3 regions of the Hyphomonas sp. CACIAM 19H1 genome follow, and region 2 is predicted to be linked to each of the others. Evidence: riboswitches for the same ligand, from Rfam matches in the RefSeq annotation. Region 2 holds a riboswitch; each other region holds the start of a gene.

Region 1 (5,791 bases), 1.5 Mb from region 2:
CCCTTGCCGGTCCAGCGGGTCTGGCCCGTACCCGGCATAGTGCTGCATCAGATACTCCCAAAGCGCGAGGCGGGAGAAATCATTCTCCTCAGCCAGCTGATCATCGTCGGTGAGGAAGGGATTGGGCAGGAAGACCGCGATTTGCGGCTCGCCCGCCCCATTGAAGAGACGCAGACCCCAACTGACCGGGTGGCCATGCTTGTCGAGGCTGCGATAGAACTCAGCGCGGGCTGTGCGGCGGCGGACCATCAGTTCCGGGCCGCCGCCTTCACCTTTCAGGGCACCATAATTGCTGCCGATGCAGAGATGAAAATGCCCCCGGCCACCCCAATGGACGGTAAGATAACCGTCATTGAGCGTGATGCGTTCCGGCTTGCCGGGGGCTTTCAGTTCATAGGCGGCGCCCTGGATCAGGGGCCCGAAGGTGAGCTTCTCAGGATGATTCTCGAAGAGATCCCGCAGGAGTGTCTCGAGAAAGGACTGATTGGCAGGCAAGGCCCAGATATGTTCTGTGCGGCCGTTTGTCTGTATGTCCGCTCTCGGAATTCTGCGGCTGGTTCCGGTGGTCATGTTGCTGGCTCCCCTTGGGGTCTGACAGGGCGTTGCCGCACGCTCAAAAGCGCGCGCGAACGCCGAGATAGAGGCTGCGGTTGAGTTCGTTGCGCCCGTAGGAAAGCTGGTAGTCCTGATCCAGAGCGTTCACGAGGCGGCCATAAAGCGCGACCCGGCTGGTCAGATCATAGTTTCCGAGGAGATCAAGCGTGACAAAGCCAGGCGTGACGCCGCCATAGCTGGAGGCGTTATCCGACCGGTAGCGCAGACGTGTTGTGAGATCGAACCTGTCCGTCAACTGAGCTGTGGCGCTGGTTGTACCCGAATAGCGCGGACGGCCAAGCCAGAGGCCGGTTTCCTCATTCTGGGCATCCAGCACCATGAAGGATTGGGACAGGCTGAGCCAATCGGTTACCGAATAGCGCAGGCCGAGTTCGGCGCCCTGTTTCTTCGTGCGGCCGAACTGAATATAGCCGCCCGATGGCTTTCCCGGGGGATAGCCAAAGGCGATTTCGTCTTCCACATCGCTGTGGAATACGGAGAATTCCAGCGCAGCCCTGGCCCAGCTGATATCCACGCCGGCATCATAGCCTTCGGAGGTTTCCACTTTCAGGCCGGCATTGCCATATGTGGGGTCAAACAGCTGGTAGAGACCCGGTGCTTTGGCGCCTGTGCCATAGCTGGCGCGCAGCTTCACATCGCCGCCTGCGAGCGTGGCGGGCAGATAATAAGCACCGGTGACGCGATAGGTGTCGAACTGGCCGAAGCGTTCATTGTCGTCGAGACGGCCGGCGACGGTGATCGAAAGGGCTTCGGTGGGCCGGAAGGCAAGTTCGGTGAAGACGGAAGTGGTGGAGATACCTTCGCTGAAATTGCCGGAATAGAGCGTTACCTGATCCGTAGACTCATCTTCCCAGTTGAGACCGGCAGAAATCTGCACCTTGTCGAAGCCCGTATAGCGAGTGATGAACAAGGCTGTGTCCTTGGTGCCGTCATAAAGATCGCCCCCGGAAGAATAGAACGGGCCGAAATAGAGGCGTTCTGCATTATAGCGCGAGAGGGTCAGCTCGTTCTTCCAGGCACTGTCTGGTGTTTCATGCGTCAACTGAACAGCGTAGGCGGTGTCTTTCTTGTCGACCGTGTTGACGCTGTCGCTGGTGGTATTGTCGAGATCGGTGGAGGAGTCGTTATAGAAACCGACAACCTGGCCCGACAGGGTTTCGGAGAGCTGGTAGCCGGCGCGGCCGCTGATGGCCCAGACGGAATAGTCGTCGTCTTCGGTGACAGATAGGCCCGTGCGCGGATCTGCGATGGAGGGGCCTTCCGTCTTTGTGCCCGTCAGCGACAGGCGATAATCGAGCTTGCCCTGCTTGCCGAGCAGCGAGACGCCGCCGCGTTGCAGGAGATGGCCGCCATGTTCGGAGGCCACGCCGAGATAACCGCCTGCTTCGGCTTCCACATTGAAGCGGACGCCTTCTTCGGTAGCGCGCTGGGTGATGATGTTGATGACACCGCCGATGGCATCGGAGCCATAGAGGGAACTCTGATTGCCGCGCAGGACTTCGATACGTTCGACATCCAGCGATGTCATGTTGTCGGAGGAAAACTGCGTGCTGGTTGAACTGGGATCGCCGAGCTTGATGCCGTCGAACAGGAAGAGCACCTGATCATTATCCGACCCGCGGATGCTGACATTTGTGCTGCCGCCGGGGCGGCCGGCGCTGATCTGGACGCCTGGAATATCCTGCAGGGTTTCCTTCAGGGCGATGATCTGGCCGGTTTCCAGGGCCGCGCGATCAACGACGGCAATGGCGCTGCCGATCTCGCGCGGGGCGAGGTTCAGGCGGCTGGCCGTTATGGTGATGGTTTCCTGACGGCTTTCGTCTTCCGTTGACTGAGCATAGGCGAAGAAAAGTGAATTCAGGCTGGCGGCGCCGAGCAAAGCGCCAGTAATTGCTCTCACTGCATGTGAGGACATTGCTATTCTCCATCCGGGGGACAGGTCCCCCGATTGCATCCATACGGATGACCGAACGCGATCACTTTCCGGAGGGCGCCTGCGCGACAGCCGGAAGCGAGGGTGCGTTCAGCACCCGCCTCTCAGATGTCGCCACGACGGAGTTCCGCTCTGCCGACTAGACCCGGTCGGAAGAGGGGCGACAATTTGACGGCAGGTCTCCTGGCTCCCGGTTCATCGCTTCCTCCGCGCCTTCCCAGAACACCCTATCAGGCGCCCCAGTGGCATATCGCGGCAAAGCTCGCCGGTTACAGTTGCGGGTACAGCTGCAGATTCAAAGCTAACGCTCCTCACTGCATTCCCGTTTTAATCCCCCAATAAAGGGGAACCGTCATGAACGCCGATACATTTGGTGGCGGGACTTGTCCAGCCCTATGCTTCGCGCCGGCGCGTGCGATAGAGGATGATGACGAGAAAAGGCGCACCGATAAGCGCGGTGACGACGCCGAGACGCAGTTCATTCGTGGTCGGGATAAGGCGCACGAGGATGTCTGCCGCGGTGAGCAACAGCGCGCCCATGAGCGCCGAAGGCGCAATGAGACGCGAGGGAAGGCTGCCGGCAACACTGCGGGCGAGATGGGGCGCGACGAGACCGACGAAGCCGATCGCGCCGGTGACGGACACGGCGGCGCCGACGCCCAGCGCCACGCTGACAATCAGCCGCATGCGGACCAGTGTGAGATTGTAGCCAAGCGCGCGGGCGGCGTCTTCGCCGAGCGTGAGCGCGTCGAGGGCGCGTCTGTCACTAAAGAGAACCGCGAGGCAGAGCCCGATCAGCGGCACCGACAACCCCACATGCCGCCAGCTGCGATCCTCCGCCGAGCCGAGCAGCCAGAAGGTGATCTCCATCGCCGCGAAGGGGTTTGACGACAGATTGAGGGCAAGCGAAATGCCCGCCCCGGCCAGCGAACCGATGGCGATGCCAGCCAGAATGAGGCTAAGGCCGGAGGCAGAAAACATCGTAAAAACAAAGAGGAGAAGCGTCGCCGCAAGCGCGAACACCGCCGCCATGAGCGGCAGGAAAATGCCCGCGACGCTGGCGAAGCCGAAGTAGAGCGCGACAACGGCGCCAAGCGCGGCGGCGCTCGCGACACCAAGAATGGAGGGCTCTGCCAGCGGGTTGCGCAGGTAGCCCTGGAGCGCCGCCCCTGCCCCGCCGAGCATGGCGCCGACGCCAAGGGTGAGCATGAGGCGCGGCAGGCGCAGCTCCCGGATGATGGTGTTCGTCACCTCGTCTGCATTGCCAAACAGGGCCCGGAAAACCTCTCCGGCACCGATGTCGACAGGGCCGGTCATCAGCGACAGCGCCGCCATGACGAGCAGCGCGCCCGCGCCGATCAGCCATTTGGCAGTATCAGTGACAGCCTGCTCCGGGCGGAGGGGTGCGGCGGAAATCTGCATGGGTGGAACTCGTCAAGATCGATCCGAAGGCATTCCGTCAACTGAGTGTCCCGGAACCCGAGATCGTCCCTTAGACCAGAATGCGCCCCGGCGCCAAGCATGGCTTGCGATTTTTTCCGGTTGTGACATGGCTGCGCCTTCTCATGCGCCGGGAGCAGGTTTTATGAAGCGGAAAGCCCTGATTGCCTCTCTCCTGCTGATGCTCTCCGGCGCTGCCGATGGCGAGGCGCGGCCACACCGGATCGTTTCGCTGAACCTCTGCGCGGATCAGTATCTGATGGAGCTGGCGGACCGGGACCAGGTGGCAGCCCTTTCCCACAATGCGCGCAATCCGGCGCTTTCCTTCAGCGCGGAAAAAGCGAAAGACTGGCCGGTGTCGGACGGCAATGCGGAAGAGCTTACCGTGCTGAAGCCCGACCTCGTGATCGCGAGCCGTATCCGGCGGCCCGAGATTCGCATCTTCCTGGAGACACAGAATATTCCGGTATTGGAGATTGAACCAGCGCATACGCTGGAGGATATCCGCGCACAGACGCGGGCCATCGCCGGGGCCATCGGCGCGCAGGCGCGCGGCGAGGAATTGATCACAGATATCGAGAGGCGGCTCGAGGCCGCACGGGAAGCCGCGCCGGAGGTACGCCCCGCGGCCGCCCATTATCAGCGCCGGGGGTTCATTTCGGGGCAGGCCACCCTGATGTCTGAAATCATGCGCTGGGCCGGCCTTGAGAACATCGCCGGCCGGATGGGCGCACGCCGCACACAGAGGGTCTCTATGGAAGTGCTGCTGGCGGCCCAGCCGGACATCCTTGTGACCGGCGTGCCTACCAGTAACGAGCGGGACATCGGCAAGGAAGTGCTGGACCATCCAGCGCTGAAAACCCTCTATGCCCGGGCCCGCTGGATCGAGATTCCCGAGGCGATGACCGTTTGCGGCGGGCCGTCCTTTCCGGCAGCGGTGGAGGAAATGCAGCGCCAATTCAAGGCATTAGAAGAAGTTCCGCACTAAAACTCGATCCCCGCCTGCGCCTTCACGCCGGAGCGGAAAGGATGTTTCAGGAGGGTCATCTCAGTGACCAGATCGGCCGCTTCGATCAATTCTTCGGCCGCGTTGCGTCCCGTCAGTACGACATGGCTATTTTCCGGCCTGGCGGCGAGCGTTTCCAGAACATCCGCCAACGGAATATAATCATAGCGTAGCGCCACGTTGATCTCGTCACACACGACGAGGCGGATTTCGGGATCGAGGATCATGGCTTTTGCCGCCTCCCAGGCCTTCATGGCAGCCGCGATGTCGCGGGCCTTATCCTGTGTTTCCCAGGTGAAGCCTTCACCCATAGCCTGCATGGTGACGAGATGCGGGAAGGCATCGAAGACCTGTTTCTCACCGGTTGCCCAGGCGCCCTTGATGAACTGGATGATGCCCACCTTCATGTTGTGGCCGATCGCCCGGCAGACCATGCCCATCGCGGCCGTGCTTTTACCTTTACCCTTGCCAGTGTGGACGATGATGAGGCCCTTCTCCACCGTCTTGCCGGAAATGATCTTGTCACGGACGGCCTTTTTCTTTTTCATCTTTTCATTGTGACGGTCATCGTCCTGAGCGGTCATGGGGGGCTCCTCCGGTTTGAGCAATCAGGGTTTCAAGAGTGGGGCGGACGCTGTTGAGGCGGGGCTTCCAGAGGCCCCGCTCCAGCGCCTCCAGAAAACGCGCCGCCATTTCGCGAAGGGCGGCGGGATTATTATCGCGGATGAAGGCGGCAACCCTGCCGTCTGACAGATAGGCGCCGTATAGCATATCGAACTGATGATCCTTGACCGCAT
Region 2 (5,791 bases):
TGGCGACCGCGCCGATCATCAGGGCCCAGGTGGCCGGATCCAGCGAATCCCAGAGCAGGATGATGGTGGTGGCAACGGCAATGGTCATGCCGATCATGCCGTTGCGGTTGCCCTTCTGGCTGGTGGCCGGGCTGGAGAGGCCGCGCAGGGCGAGGATGAAAAGGATGCCCGAGACGAGATAGAGCAGGGGCGCCCAGGTGGAATGGAACTGGTCCATAGGTCAGCTCCCCTTCTTCTTGTACATGGCGAGCATGCGCTGGGTGACCAGGAAGCCGCCGAAGATGTTGACGCTGGCAAGGGCGACGGCGATGGCGCCGAGGATCTTGGCGACCCAGCCTTCCGAGGAGAGGCCATGGGCGGCCGCAGCGACGAGCGCGCCGACGACGATCACGGACGAAATCGCGTTCGTCACGGCCATCAGCGGCGTGTGCAGCGCGGGGGTAACCGACCAGACGACGTAATAGCCGACGAAACAGGCGAGCGCGAAGATCGCCGCCAGGAACACGGTGGAGTTGATGCCGCCAGCATCGGCAAAGGCCGGGAGCGCGAAGGCGGCGAGGGCGAGGGAGCTGGCAAGAGCGCGTTTCATCACTTCAGCCTTTCGCTAACGGTTGCGCCGTTCCGGGTGAGCAGCATGGCGACGACGACTTCATCCTCGGTGTCGAGGGTGAGGGCGCCGCCTTCGGCTGTGATCAGCGGAAGGAAGGCGAGCAGGTTTTTGGCGTAGAGAGACGAGGCGTCGGCCGGCAGGCGGGCGGGCAGGTTTGAGAAACCGGCCACTTTCACGCCGCCGACATCGACGATCTCATCGGCCTTCGAGAGCGGGCAGTTGCCACCCTGGGAGACGGCCATGTCGACGATGACCGAGCCGGGCTTCATCGAGCGCACCATTTCTTCGGTGATCAGCACCGGCGCGGGGCGGCCGGGGATCAGCGCCGTGGTGACGACGATATCCTGCTTGGCGATGTGGCTGGCGGTCAGTGCGGCCTGCTTCGCCTGGTATTCCGGCGACATTTCCTTGGCGTAGCCGCCGGAGGTTTCGGCCGCCTTGAACTCGTCATCCTCTACCGCGATGAACTTGGCGCCGAGCGAGGCGACCTGTTCCTTGGCGGCGGGGCGGACATCGTTTGCCGTGACGACCGCGCCGAGGCGGCGGGCGGTGGCGATGGCCTGGAGGCCGGCCACACCGGCGCCCATGATGAAGACTTTCGCCGGGGCAACCGTGCCGGCCGCCGTCATCATCATCGGCATGGCGCGGCCATAGATCTGCGCCCCTTCGATGACGGCGCGGTAGCCAGCCAGGTTTGACTGGGACGAGAGCGCATCCATCGACTGGGCGCGCGTGATTCGGGGCGTGAACTCCATCGAGAGCGCCGCGATCTTCTTCGCGTTCAGCGCCGCAAGCTCCTCGGCCGGGTAGGCGAAGGGCTCCATCAGCGCGATCAGCGCGGCGCCATCGGGCAGGGCGCCGATCTCGCCAGGCTCCGGGCGGCGGACCTTGAATACAATGTCTGCGCCCTTCGCCGCCTCAGCCGCCGAGCCAGCAATGCTGGCGCCTGCTTCGGTAAAGGCTGCGTCCAGGAAACCGGCAACGGTTCCCGCTCCTCCCTCGACCGTGACCGTGTGGCCCAGGCCAATTAGCTTCTTGACTGTCTCCGGAGTTGCCGCCACGCGGGTCTCGCCGGGTCGCCGTTCTTTGAGCACTGATATCTTCATGGCGCTCTGGATTAGGTTAAACTTTGCGCCGTGCAATAGTTATTTTGAGGGTTTAGGGCATGAGTATGTTTAGTCTGGCTAATCGCGTGGCTTTGGTTACCGGAGCGTCAAGCGGTCTGGGGCGCCATTTTGCGCATGTTCTGTCCGATGCCGGGGCAACCGTTGTCCTTGCGGCACGCCGGATGGACCGTCTTGAAGAGGTTGCCGCCGCGATCAACCGCAAAGGCGGCAATGCGCTTTCGGTGGCGATGGACGTGACCGATGATGGCAGCATCGTGGCCGCTTTCGACTCGATCAAGGAAGCACTCGGCCGGCCCGCCGACATCATCGTCAACAATTCCGGCATGTCCCGCGAGGGCTGGTTCCGCGACATGAGCGAGGAAGACTGGAACGCGGTGATCGACACCAACCTCACCGGCGTGTGGCGGGTGGCCAAGCATGGCGCAAACGCCATGGTTGCGGCCAAGGCCAAGGGTTCGATCATCAACATCGCCTCGATCACCGGCCTCCATCCGCAGGCGATGACGACGGCCTATTGCGTCTCCAAGGCCGGGGTTGACCACATGACCCGCCAGATGGCGCTGGAAATGGCCCGCTATGGCGTGCGGGTGAACGCGATTGCGCCGGGCTATTTCAAGACCGAGATCAATGACGATTTCCTCGACAGCGAGCAGGGCATGCAGATGATCCGCCGCATCGCCATGCGCCGCATTGGCGACATCAACGAACTGGCCGGACCGCTGCTGCTGCTGGCGTCAGACGCAGGCAGCTTCATGACCGGCTCGACGCTCGTGGTTGATGGCGGGCATCTGCTCAACAGTCTTTAACAGGACGGCTTCCAGCCAGATCCCGATCTTCGTCACACTCGATGCGCGCAGCGCATCTGAGTGCCCATCACCTGAACTTGCCATTGGCTTTATCGGCGAGGTTTGGAGATGGGCGCTCAGATGGCCTGAAGGCCATCGAGCGTGACGAAAGGTGAGGGAGTGGAGAACGGCCATATCGATGCCCCCGCTTGCCGCCCCGCAAAATCCGCATTACAGCGCCTTCACGCGACAGGTGCCCGGTAAAGTCCGGGTGAAAAGGGAAGCCGGTGGGAATCCGGCGCTATGCCCGTAACTGTGAGCGGGGAGCCGTGAGAGCCATACGCCACTGGGAAACCGGGAAGGCAGCTCTCTCCGGCGATGATCCGCAAAGTCAGGAGACCTGCCTGTTGCCGTCGTTGGCTCGCCGTCCGGGAACAGGCGTAGGGCCGCGGAAGGCACCCTTCCGTTCATGCGACATGTCATGAACCCGCCGCGGGGAGGTAACGCACATCCTCCGGCCAAAGAAGGACCTGTGGACCCATGTTCCTCAGACTTACCCTCATGGGCGCGTCTGCGCTTGTTCTCAATGCTTCTCTCGCGCAGGCTGAAGAAGCCCGCGTGCTCGATCCCATCGAAGTTTCCGGCCTGCGCCCGGTCGAACTCGACAGCGTGACATCTTCCGTATCCGTACTGACGGCGGACGATCTGGCCGTTCGCCTGTCACCCAACCCCGTAGACCAGTTGCGCGCTGTTCCGGGGGTGGCCGTTTCCCGTGCGGGAAGCGTTGGTGGTTTGACCCAGGTGCGGATGCGCGGGGCTGAGGCCAACCATACGCTGGTCCTCTTTGAAGGCATCGAGATTTCCGATCCGGTGAATGGTGAGACAGATTTCGGCCTGCTGACGGCGCTGCCGGTTGGGCGGATCGAAGTGTTGCGCGGGGCGGCGTCCTCTATCCACGGATCAGACGCGATTGGCGGCGTGGTGTCGCTTTCGGCGGCGCGGGAAGCAGGGTTCAACGCTTCTGCGGAGGCGGGCAGCTTTGGCACCGTGCGCGGCGCTGCGGGGTTTGGTGGGCCAAATTTTGGTGCAGCGGTTACCGGCTTTACGACAGATGGCGTGGACTCCTCTGGCACGGGCGGCAGCAAGGATGGATCTGAAGCGTTCTCCGGCCTGCTGACCAGCAAGCTTGATCTGGGGGCGGACTGGGCGCTGTCTCTGGTTGGCCTGGCGCGGCAGACGGAGTCTGAATTCGATTCGGATACGGATTATGACGGGCTTCTCAACGACACTGACAATCGCACCGAGGCGGATCAGTGGTTGATCGGCGGCGCGCTGACGGGCGCTTACGGGCCACTGGATCACGTGATCCGCGCCAGCTTCAACCAAGTGGAGCGGGACAATTTCAGTGGCGGGGCAAAGACGGATGACGCCAAGGGCAAGCGCACGAAACTTGCCTGGTCGCCGAGCTATACCAGCGGTATCCACACGCTGACCGGTCTGGTGGACTATGAGCGTGAAACTTATGATCGCCGCGACGTTCAGTATGGTGGCGGGACCGATGCGTCCGAAGCGTTTGAATCTGTCGGGTTTGCCGGTGAATACCGCCTTGCGGCCGGCGCTTTCGACTTCTCCGCATCGGCGCGTCATGACGACAACAAGGGCCGGTTTGACGATGCCACCACCTGGCGTCTGGGCGCGGGGTATGCGTTCGATCAGGTGAACGGGCGCATTCGCGGCTCTGTTGGCACGGGCGTGAAAAATCCAACGTTCACGGAACTGTTCGGCTTCTTCCCCGGCAGCTTCGTCGGCAATCCGGACCTGAAGCCGGAAGAGTCCACCAGCTGGGAAATCGGTTGGGAACAGACGGTCGGCACGTTCAGCTATTCGGCGGCCTATTTCAGTGCCGATCTGGATAACGAGATCTACACCGCCTTCAATCCGGATTTTACCTCCACGGCGGCGAACCGCGCCACAGACAGCGAGCGCAGCGGCGTTGAACTGGCGGCGCGCTGGCAGGCGCTGGCAAATCTGGCGGTCTCCGGCCAGGCGACCTTCTTTGACTCACAGGACAATAACGGCGTGGATGAAATCCGCATTCCGGATGCCACCGCTTCGCTGGCGATTGACTGGACGGTGAGGCCGGATGGCCTGCGGCTGGGCGCGGCGCTCGATTATGTGGGCGAACAGGGCGACACGGATTTCGGACCGTTTCCGGCCCGCCCGGTGACGCTGGGTGCCTACACGCTGGCGTCCGTCACGGCGGAATATCCGCTCACGGATCGCATTGCGGTGACCTTGCGCGGCGAGAACATCTTCGATGAAACCGCCACTGACATCTACGGCTATAATGGCCCCGGTGCCGGTGTATTCATCGGGCTGAAACTGAAGTGAGACTGAGGCTTGCCGCCTTGCTCCTGATGGGGCTGACCGGCTTTGCTTCGGCAGAGCCGGCCCGCCCTACAATCGTGTCGTTGGACTATTGCGCCGATCAGTTCGTGCTGGCGCTGGCAGACCGGGAGCAGATCCTTGCGCTCTCAAAGGATAGCGAACGACAGTTCAGCCATCTGAGAGACAAGGCGGCAGGCATTCCCAAGGTGCGCGCGGCGGCGGAGGATGTCGTCGCGCTCGCCCCGGAGGTTGTCGTGCGCAGCTGGGGCGGGGACGCGCGGGCGCTGGCGCTTTACCAGCGTTTCGGCATTCGCACGGTGCAGATCGGCTATGCAAATGACGTAGACGGCACGGGCGACCTGCTGCGCGAGGTAGCCTCCGCCATCGGGCAGGGGCCGCGGGCGGAGGCTATTCTGGCGGCAGCGCCCAAGCCGGCTGCGCCGAGCGGGCGGGCGGCGCTGTATGTGACACCGGGCGGGGTGAGCGCGGGCAAGGATACGATGATCGCCTCGATCATGACGCATGCGGGTCTTGAGAACGCCAATGCCGGAACGGGCTGGACAAGTCTGCCGCTGGAAAGTCTGGTGATGGAGCCGCCGGGGCTGATGCTGGCGGCGTTTTTCGGGTTTGATGATGATGCGACCGACAGCTGGTCTGTCTCGCGCCATCCGGTGATGCGGCGGCTGATGGCGAAGGCGCAGGTGATCGATATGGACGAGTCCCGCGTGTCCTGCGGCGCCTGGTTCGTGGCGGATGAGGCGGCCGATATTGCCGCCGCACTGGAGGCGGCGCGATGAGCCGCCTGACGCTCGGGCTGGCGCTGGTGGCGGCGGTTCTGTTTGCGATCTCCGGGCTGTTGGGCACGGCCGCAGTGCCGGTGG
Region 3 (5,791 bases), 1.5 Mb from region 2:
GTTTGGCGCTGATGCGGAAGGCGGCTTGAATGCTGGTGTGCAGGGGGCAATTGTCGCCGCGGCGGAAGATGACGTGTCCTATCTCTGCCTGGTGGCCGTTGCCCTCGGAAACGGGGTTGCCGATGGAAGCGAAGTTCCCATCGTACCGGAAGCGGACATGGACGCGGCCGCCGATGGGAGTTTCATCGCGGCCTACCAGATCTGGGATCGGGATGAGGCAGGCAGTCCGCGCCGTCTGGCGATCAGCACGGCCTCCTCGGGAAGCGCCCGGCTGGTCCTCAACGAGGCCGGCCGGCTGTCAGGTTCGATTGATGTGGAACTGGCCAATCCTTCCGGCGGCCCGGAGGGGTGGACCGCCACGCTCACTATTCCAGCTGCCGAAAACATAATCTCGCCCGTTCTGCGCTTCTCGCGCGTCGGGGCAGAGGAGGGATCAGAATGAAAATCCGTATGCCCCAATGGCTCCCCAGCCGGCGCCATGCGTTACGCGCAGGCCTTTCTGCGGCTGCGATCCTGGCTGTCAGCCCGGCTCTGACCGTCCAGGCGCAGGAGGCCGAGAGTGCCTCCGTCCTGATCCTTGATGCTTCGGGCTCCATGTGGGGCCAGCTCAAGGGCGGCACGACGAAGATCGAAGTGGCGCGCGATGTGATGGGAGAATATTTCCGTACACGCAACGCGGCCGAACCCCTCGGTGTCATCGCCTATGGCCATCGGCGCCGGGGCGATTGCGCGGATATCGAAGTGATTGCGCCCACCGGCGTACAGGACGCCGCAACGCTTTCCTCCCGCGTCAACCAGATCCGGCCCAACGGCATGACGCCGCTGACAGACGCCATCCGCATGGCGCGGACACAGATTCCGAAAACTGCCGAGCGGGCAGATATCATCCTCGTCACCGATGGCCTGGAAACCTGCAAGGCGGACCCCTGCGCCTTGGCCGCGGAACTCGCTGCAGAAGGCATCGAGATCCGCGCGCATGTGGTGGGCTTTGGCCTGACCGAGCAGGAAGCATCCGCGCTGGCCTGCATTCCGGAGGCAACGGGCGGCCTGTTGCTCCGCCCGCAGACGGGGCAGGAGCTGTCCGACGCGCTCGGCCAGATTGCGGAGGCCGAGCCCCCGCCGCCTACGCAGGCCTTCTTCGATATCGGACCGAAGGCAGAAGCGGGGTATACGTACAAGGTTTCCTACAAGGGTACTGCCAAGGGTAGCGACTATGCCGGCTTTACCCGGCGGGGCGCGCCGGCGCCGCCGACCAGCGTATCCTACAGCGTCATAGGGGGCGCTTCCGACAAGGGCAATAACCCCTTCCACGTGACAGCGCCTTCTGAGCCGGGGGAATATGACCTTATTCTAGTGTTGCCTTCCAGAGGGGTTGTGGAGCGTCAGCCGATTGAGGTTGTTGCCCCATCCAGTGGTTTTGATGCGATCGGAACGGTCGCGCCAGGCAAGCGATTCAATTTCACCTGGAGAGGCCCCGATCAGGGCAGCCAGCGGATTGTAATCGCCAAGCCGGAAGATCCCGGAAAGGTCTATACGAACAGCTGGGGCTACGCGCTCCACAAGAACGGAAAGATGGGCCTGACGGCGCCTGCCGAGCCAGGTGTTTATGAGCTGCGGTATTTGTCCAGCAGCTACGAGATCCTATTCTCGCGCAAATTTGGCGTCGGTGTGCCTTTCCAGGATGCCGCGCAGCCGACCAGCGCGGAACTCTCCGCCCGCGCGGCTGCGGCTACGCAAGGCGCAGCCACGCAGGATGATATACCCCTTGTCAAAGCCAGCTTCCGCCTACCCAAAGGCGCGTCCGGCGAGGCGGTTTCCTGGTCTGCCATTCCGCTGGATGTTCCGGCAACGGATGTCTGGGCTCCGCCGCGGAAACAGGTGGCTGCAACCGGCGAGTTTGAGCCCGGCCGGTATGAGGTATCCGCAGTCAGCGGCAAGGGCACCGAATACCGCGCGGTGGTGGAAATACTTCCCGGCCAGGCAAATGATTTCACGCTGACGCTGGCCGCTACGGGCAGCGGGCCCGCAACGCCTGTGGCCCAACCTGCCTCACAGGGCGGGGGCGGCCAACCGGCGGCCAGCCCGGATGACGCCATGAAGCGCCTCTCCGGCACGCCGATGAAGCGCGGCGCGCTTTCCCGCGCCGAACTCGAAGCCTTGCTTGATCCTTCCAGGGAGAACTAGACCCATGCGTATCATATTCGGACTTGTTGTCCTTTTCTTCCTGGCGCTTCCGGCGCGTGCGGAATTTGTCATCGCCAAATGCTCCATGGCGGGCGGGTGCCAGTGCAGGCTGGCGGATCTCACCATCGCCGATATGGAGATGATCACCGGCGAGAAGATGCCGGCAGGCGCCAAGGACATGACAATGGTGACGGTGCCGGGGCGCGATCCTTACCGGACGCGGGCCGACCGTACAGAGATCAATGTTGCCTATGGCGGCATGGGGCAGTGTGATGTGCAACTGTTCGACGCGATGGCCCCCGAGGATGGCAACTGGACCATCCAGATGGCGGCAAGCGATCTCAGCGCCTGCCCGATGCTCAAGGGGAAACCCATGAATACCGGCGGGATTACAAGTGCGACCCGCAATATTCAGTGGGGCGGAAGTTTCCACCCATCCAAGCTTGCAGATGCCGGCAATGCATCTCAGCGCTGGAGCAAAGTGGGCGAAAACAGCTGGCGCGGAACCATGGTCGATGACCAGCGCGCTGGGGGCGGCGCAAGCGTTGTGCAGGGATATACGCTGGTCACTCCGCGCCTTATTCGGGGATATTCGCTGTTCACCTTCAACATCGACATGCCGCCAGAGCAGGCTGCCATGATGGCATCAATGGGAATGCCCATGAACTGCCGCAGCTATACTCCCTTCACCGCGCGAAAGAACTGAAGAGGTCTTTCGCGGCCTTCCGGAAATCTCTGGACAGGCGCGCGCGCCGCGCCTACACGAAGGTTCTGACGGTTCCCCTTTATTGGGGGATTAAAACGGGAATGCAGTGAGGAGCGTTAGCTTTGAATCTGCAGCTGTACCCGCAACTGTAACCGGCGAGCTTTGCCGCGATATGCCACTGGGGCGCCTGATAGGGTGTTCTGGGAAGGCGCGGAGGAAGCGATGAACCGGGAGCCAGGAGACCTGCCGTCAAATTGTCGCCCCTCTTCCGACCGGGTCTAGTCGGCAGAGCGGAACTCCGTCGTGGCGACAGTAGTGATTGGCTGACGTGTGAGCGTCGGTAAGTTGCCTGTTGCTGTCCTGCGGCAAGGGGTGGCTTCCGTCTGCCATGCGTCCTGAGCCCGGCTGCCGCAATGCTGCCGGAGGGGAGAGTGGACAGGATGGTTCGCTTCGCGAATCTGGTTCTCCGCCATAATCAGGCGGCGCTGCTGCGCCGTCTGCGCGTGCTCTCAGCTGATCGATCCCCCCATCTGATCGCTGCGAAGGCATTGCCATGACTGACACTTCCGCCCACACGGGCAAAATTCCGGCCACCGTAATCACAGGCTTCCTCGGTTCAGGAAAAACGACACTCATCCGCCATCTGATCGAAAATGCCGGTGGCCGCCGCATTGCCCTCATCATCAACGAGTTTGGGGACGTCGGCGTAGACGGCGAAATCCTGAAGGGCTGCGGTGTGGAAAGCTGCAGCGAGGATGACATCATCGAACTGGCCAATGGCTGCATCTGCTGCACCGTCGCCGATGATTTCCTGCCCACCATGCAGGCGCTGATCGAGCGGGACATCCCTCCGGACCATATCGTCATCGAGACCTCCGGCCTTGCCCTGCCAAAGCCCCTCGTCCAAGCCTTCAACTGGCCGGAAGTCCGCACCCGCGTGACCGTCGATGGCGTGGTGACGCTTGTGGATGCCGACGCTGTGGCGCAGGGGCGATTTGCCCATGACGAGGACGCCCTCAGCGCCCAGCGCGCGGCCGACGAAATGCTGGATCATGACAGCCCGCTGGAAGAACTTTTCGAGGACCAACTCCATTGCGCCGATATGGTCGTGCTGACCAAGGCAGACCTGGTTTCCGCGGATGCGCTTGAAGATGTCCGCCGGAATTTGACCGCACATACACGCCCCGGCGTGCATTTCGTTCAGGCCGAGAGAGGAAACCTCCCGGCCGATACGCTGCTCGGGCTGGGAATTGCCGCCGAAAACGAGATCGAGCACCGTCATTCGCATCACGACGCGGAAGGCGAAGACCACGATCATGATGACTTTGACAGCTTCGTCGTGAACTTGGATTCTGTTCCGTCAGCGGAAGTTCTTGCCCAGCGGATCGCCTCGCTCGCCAAGGCTGAGGAAGTCTACCGGGTGAAAGGATTCGTGCCGGTGGAAGGGCGTGACATGCGCCTTCTGGTACAGGCGGTCGGCCCCCGGGTGAACTGGCATTTCGACAGGGCCTGGAAGGAAGCCGAGCCGCGCGCGGGGCGGCTGGTTGTCATCGGCGCTTCGGGTTTCGACCGCGCCAATGCCGAGCGGATCCTGAAGGGCGGCTGAGCCGATGCATCTCCTGAACATTCGGGATGGTCAGGTCAGCGATGGCTCAGAGCCGGTTGATCTCGGCCAGTCGCCTGGCGAGATCGTTGTCCTCTCGGCGGCAGATACAGATCTGTCGGCGCTGGAAGTGGCGCAGCGCCGGGCAGGCGAGGGCGCGCCCACGCTCCGCCTCGCCAATCTGATGACCCTGCAGCATAATTTCTCTGTCGATCTTTATGTCCAGAAGGTGATTGCTCACGCCAAAATCGTCTGCGTGCGGGTGCTCGGTGGGCGCACATACTGGCCCTATGGCGTTGCGGAGATTGTCAGGGCCGCTCGGGAAAATAACGTCCAGCTCGCCCTGATACCCGGCGATGGCCGCCCCGATCCGGACCTTGAAGGACTTTCAACCATCTCCCCTGAAGACCGGGAACGCCTCTGGGTCTATCTTCAGGAAGGCGGGCCGGATAACCTCTCCGCATTCCTTCAGTATACGGCCTGGATGATTGACCGGCGGGATTTGCCTGGCCCGGAACCTGCAGAAATCCCGCGCGCCGGTCTCTACTGGCCCGGCGCCGCGCCGGACGCTATGAGCGACATGGCCCAACTCTGGGGCCGGCAGGCGCCCATCGCCCCGATCATCTTCTATCGCGCCTATTATCTCGCCGGGCAAACGCAGGCGCTGGACGCGCTCATCACCGCCATTCATGAAGCTGGCCTAAATCCCCTACCGGTCTTCCTGCACAGCCTGAAGGACACGTTCTGCGAAGCGTTCGTAAGCAGATTGATTGCCGAGGCATCACCAGACATCATCCTGAATCTCACAGGCTTCGCCGTATCCACTCCCGGCGAAACCCGCCAACCCTCGGTTCTGGAATGTGCCGGCTGCCCCATTCTTCAGGCGGTGCTCAGCAGCGGCGCAAGCGAGGAATGGGCCACCGGCACGCGCGGCCTCTCCGCGCGCGATGTGGCCATGAGTGTCGCCCTGCCGGAGGTCGATGGCCGTATCCTGACCCGCGCCATTGCCTTCAAGGAGCGCGCCGCCTCCAGCGCTCTGACACAGCATGCCGGCGTCCGGCATGTGCCCTTGCCGGACCGGACAGCATTCGTTGCGGCCCAGGCCGCCGCCTGGGCGCGTCTGCGCCGCATGCCCGCTTCAGACCGCCGGATCGCCATCATCCTTGCCAATTATCCCAACCGTGACGGCCGCCTCGCCAACGGCGTCGGCCTCGATACGCCCGCCGGAACGATTGAAGTGATGAAAGCCCTGAGCGCGGCCGGATACACAGTGCCACAAGCCCCGGACTCCGGCGCCG

The links. Region 2 has a riboswitch for cobalamin ahead of BBF93_RS05515 (TonB-dependent siderophore receptor). Riboswitches for the same ligand answer to the same signal wherever they lie in the genome.
Region 1: linked by a shared signal. The riboswitch ahead of BBF93_RS12265 (TonB-dependent siderophore receptor) and the one ahead of BBF93_RS05515 (TonB-dependent siderophore receptor) in region 2 are both predicted to bind cobalamin.
Region 3: linked by a shared signal. The riboswitch ahead of cobW (cobalamin biosynthesis protein CobW) and the one ahead of BBF93_RS05515 (TonB-dependent siderophore receptor) in region 2 are both predicted to bind cobalamin.

The regions. Positions count from the first base shown of each region.
Region 1 is NZ_CP016437.1:2,642,599-2,648,389, forward strand. Features, by position in the region: gene BBF93_RS12260 (hypothetical protein) at 1-570, opposite strand, end outside; gene BBF93_RS12265 (TonB-dependent siderophore receptor) at 614-2,530, opposite strand; cobalamin riboswitch at 2,704-2,917, opposite strand; gene BBF93_RS12270 (iron ABC transporter permease) at 2,942-3,970, opposite strand; gene BBF93_RS12275 (ABC transporter substrate-binding protein) at 4,134-4,976, shown strand; gene cobO (cob(I)yrinic acid a,c-diamide adenosyltransferase) at 4,973-5,578, opposite strand; gene cobN (cobaltochelatase subunit CobN) at 5,559-5,791, opposite strand, start outside.
Region 2 is NZ_CP016437.1:1,143,727-1,149,517, forward strand. Features, by position in the region: gene BBF93_RS05495 (NAD(P)(+) transhydrogenase (Re/Si-specific) subunit beta) at 1-217, opposite strand, end outside; gene BBF93_RS05500 (proton-translocating transhydrogenase family protein) at 221-592, opposite strand; gene BBF93_RS05505 (Re/Si-specific NAD(P)(+) transhydrogenase subunit alpha) at 589-1,716, opposite strand; gene BBF93_RS05510 (SDR family NAD(P)-dependent oxidoreductase) at 1,776-2,543, shown strand; cobalamin riboswitch at 2,757-2,945, shown strand; gene BBF93_RS05515 (TonB-dependent siderophore receptor) at 3,063-4,913, shown strand; gene BBF93_RS05520 (ABC transporter substrate-binding protein) at 4,910-5,707, shown strand; gene BBF93_RS05525 (iron ABC transporter permease) at 5,704-5,791, shown strand, end outside.
Region 3 is NZ_CP016437.1:2,650,634-2,656,424, reverse strand. Features, by position in the region: gene BBF93_RS12305 (hypothetical protein) at 1-442, shown strand, start outside; gene BBF93_RS12300 (VWA domain-containing protein) at 439-2,184, shown strand; gene BBF93_RS12295 (hypothetical protein) at 2,189-2,890, shown strand; cobalamin riboswitch at 2,943-3,156, shown strand; gene cobW (cobalamin biosynthesis protein CobW) at 3,444-4,496, shown strand; gene cobN (cobaltochelatase subunit CobN) at 4,501-5,791, shown strand, end outside.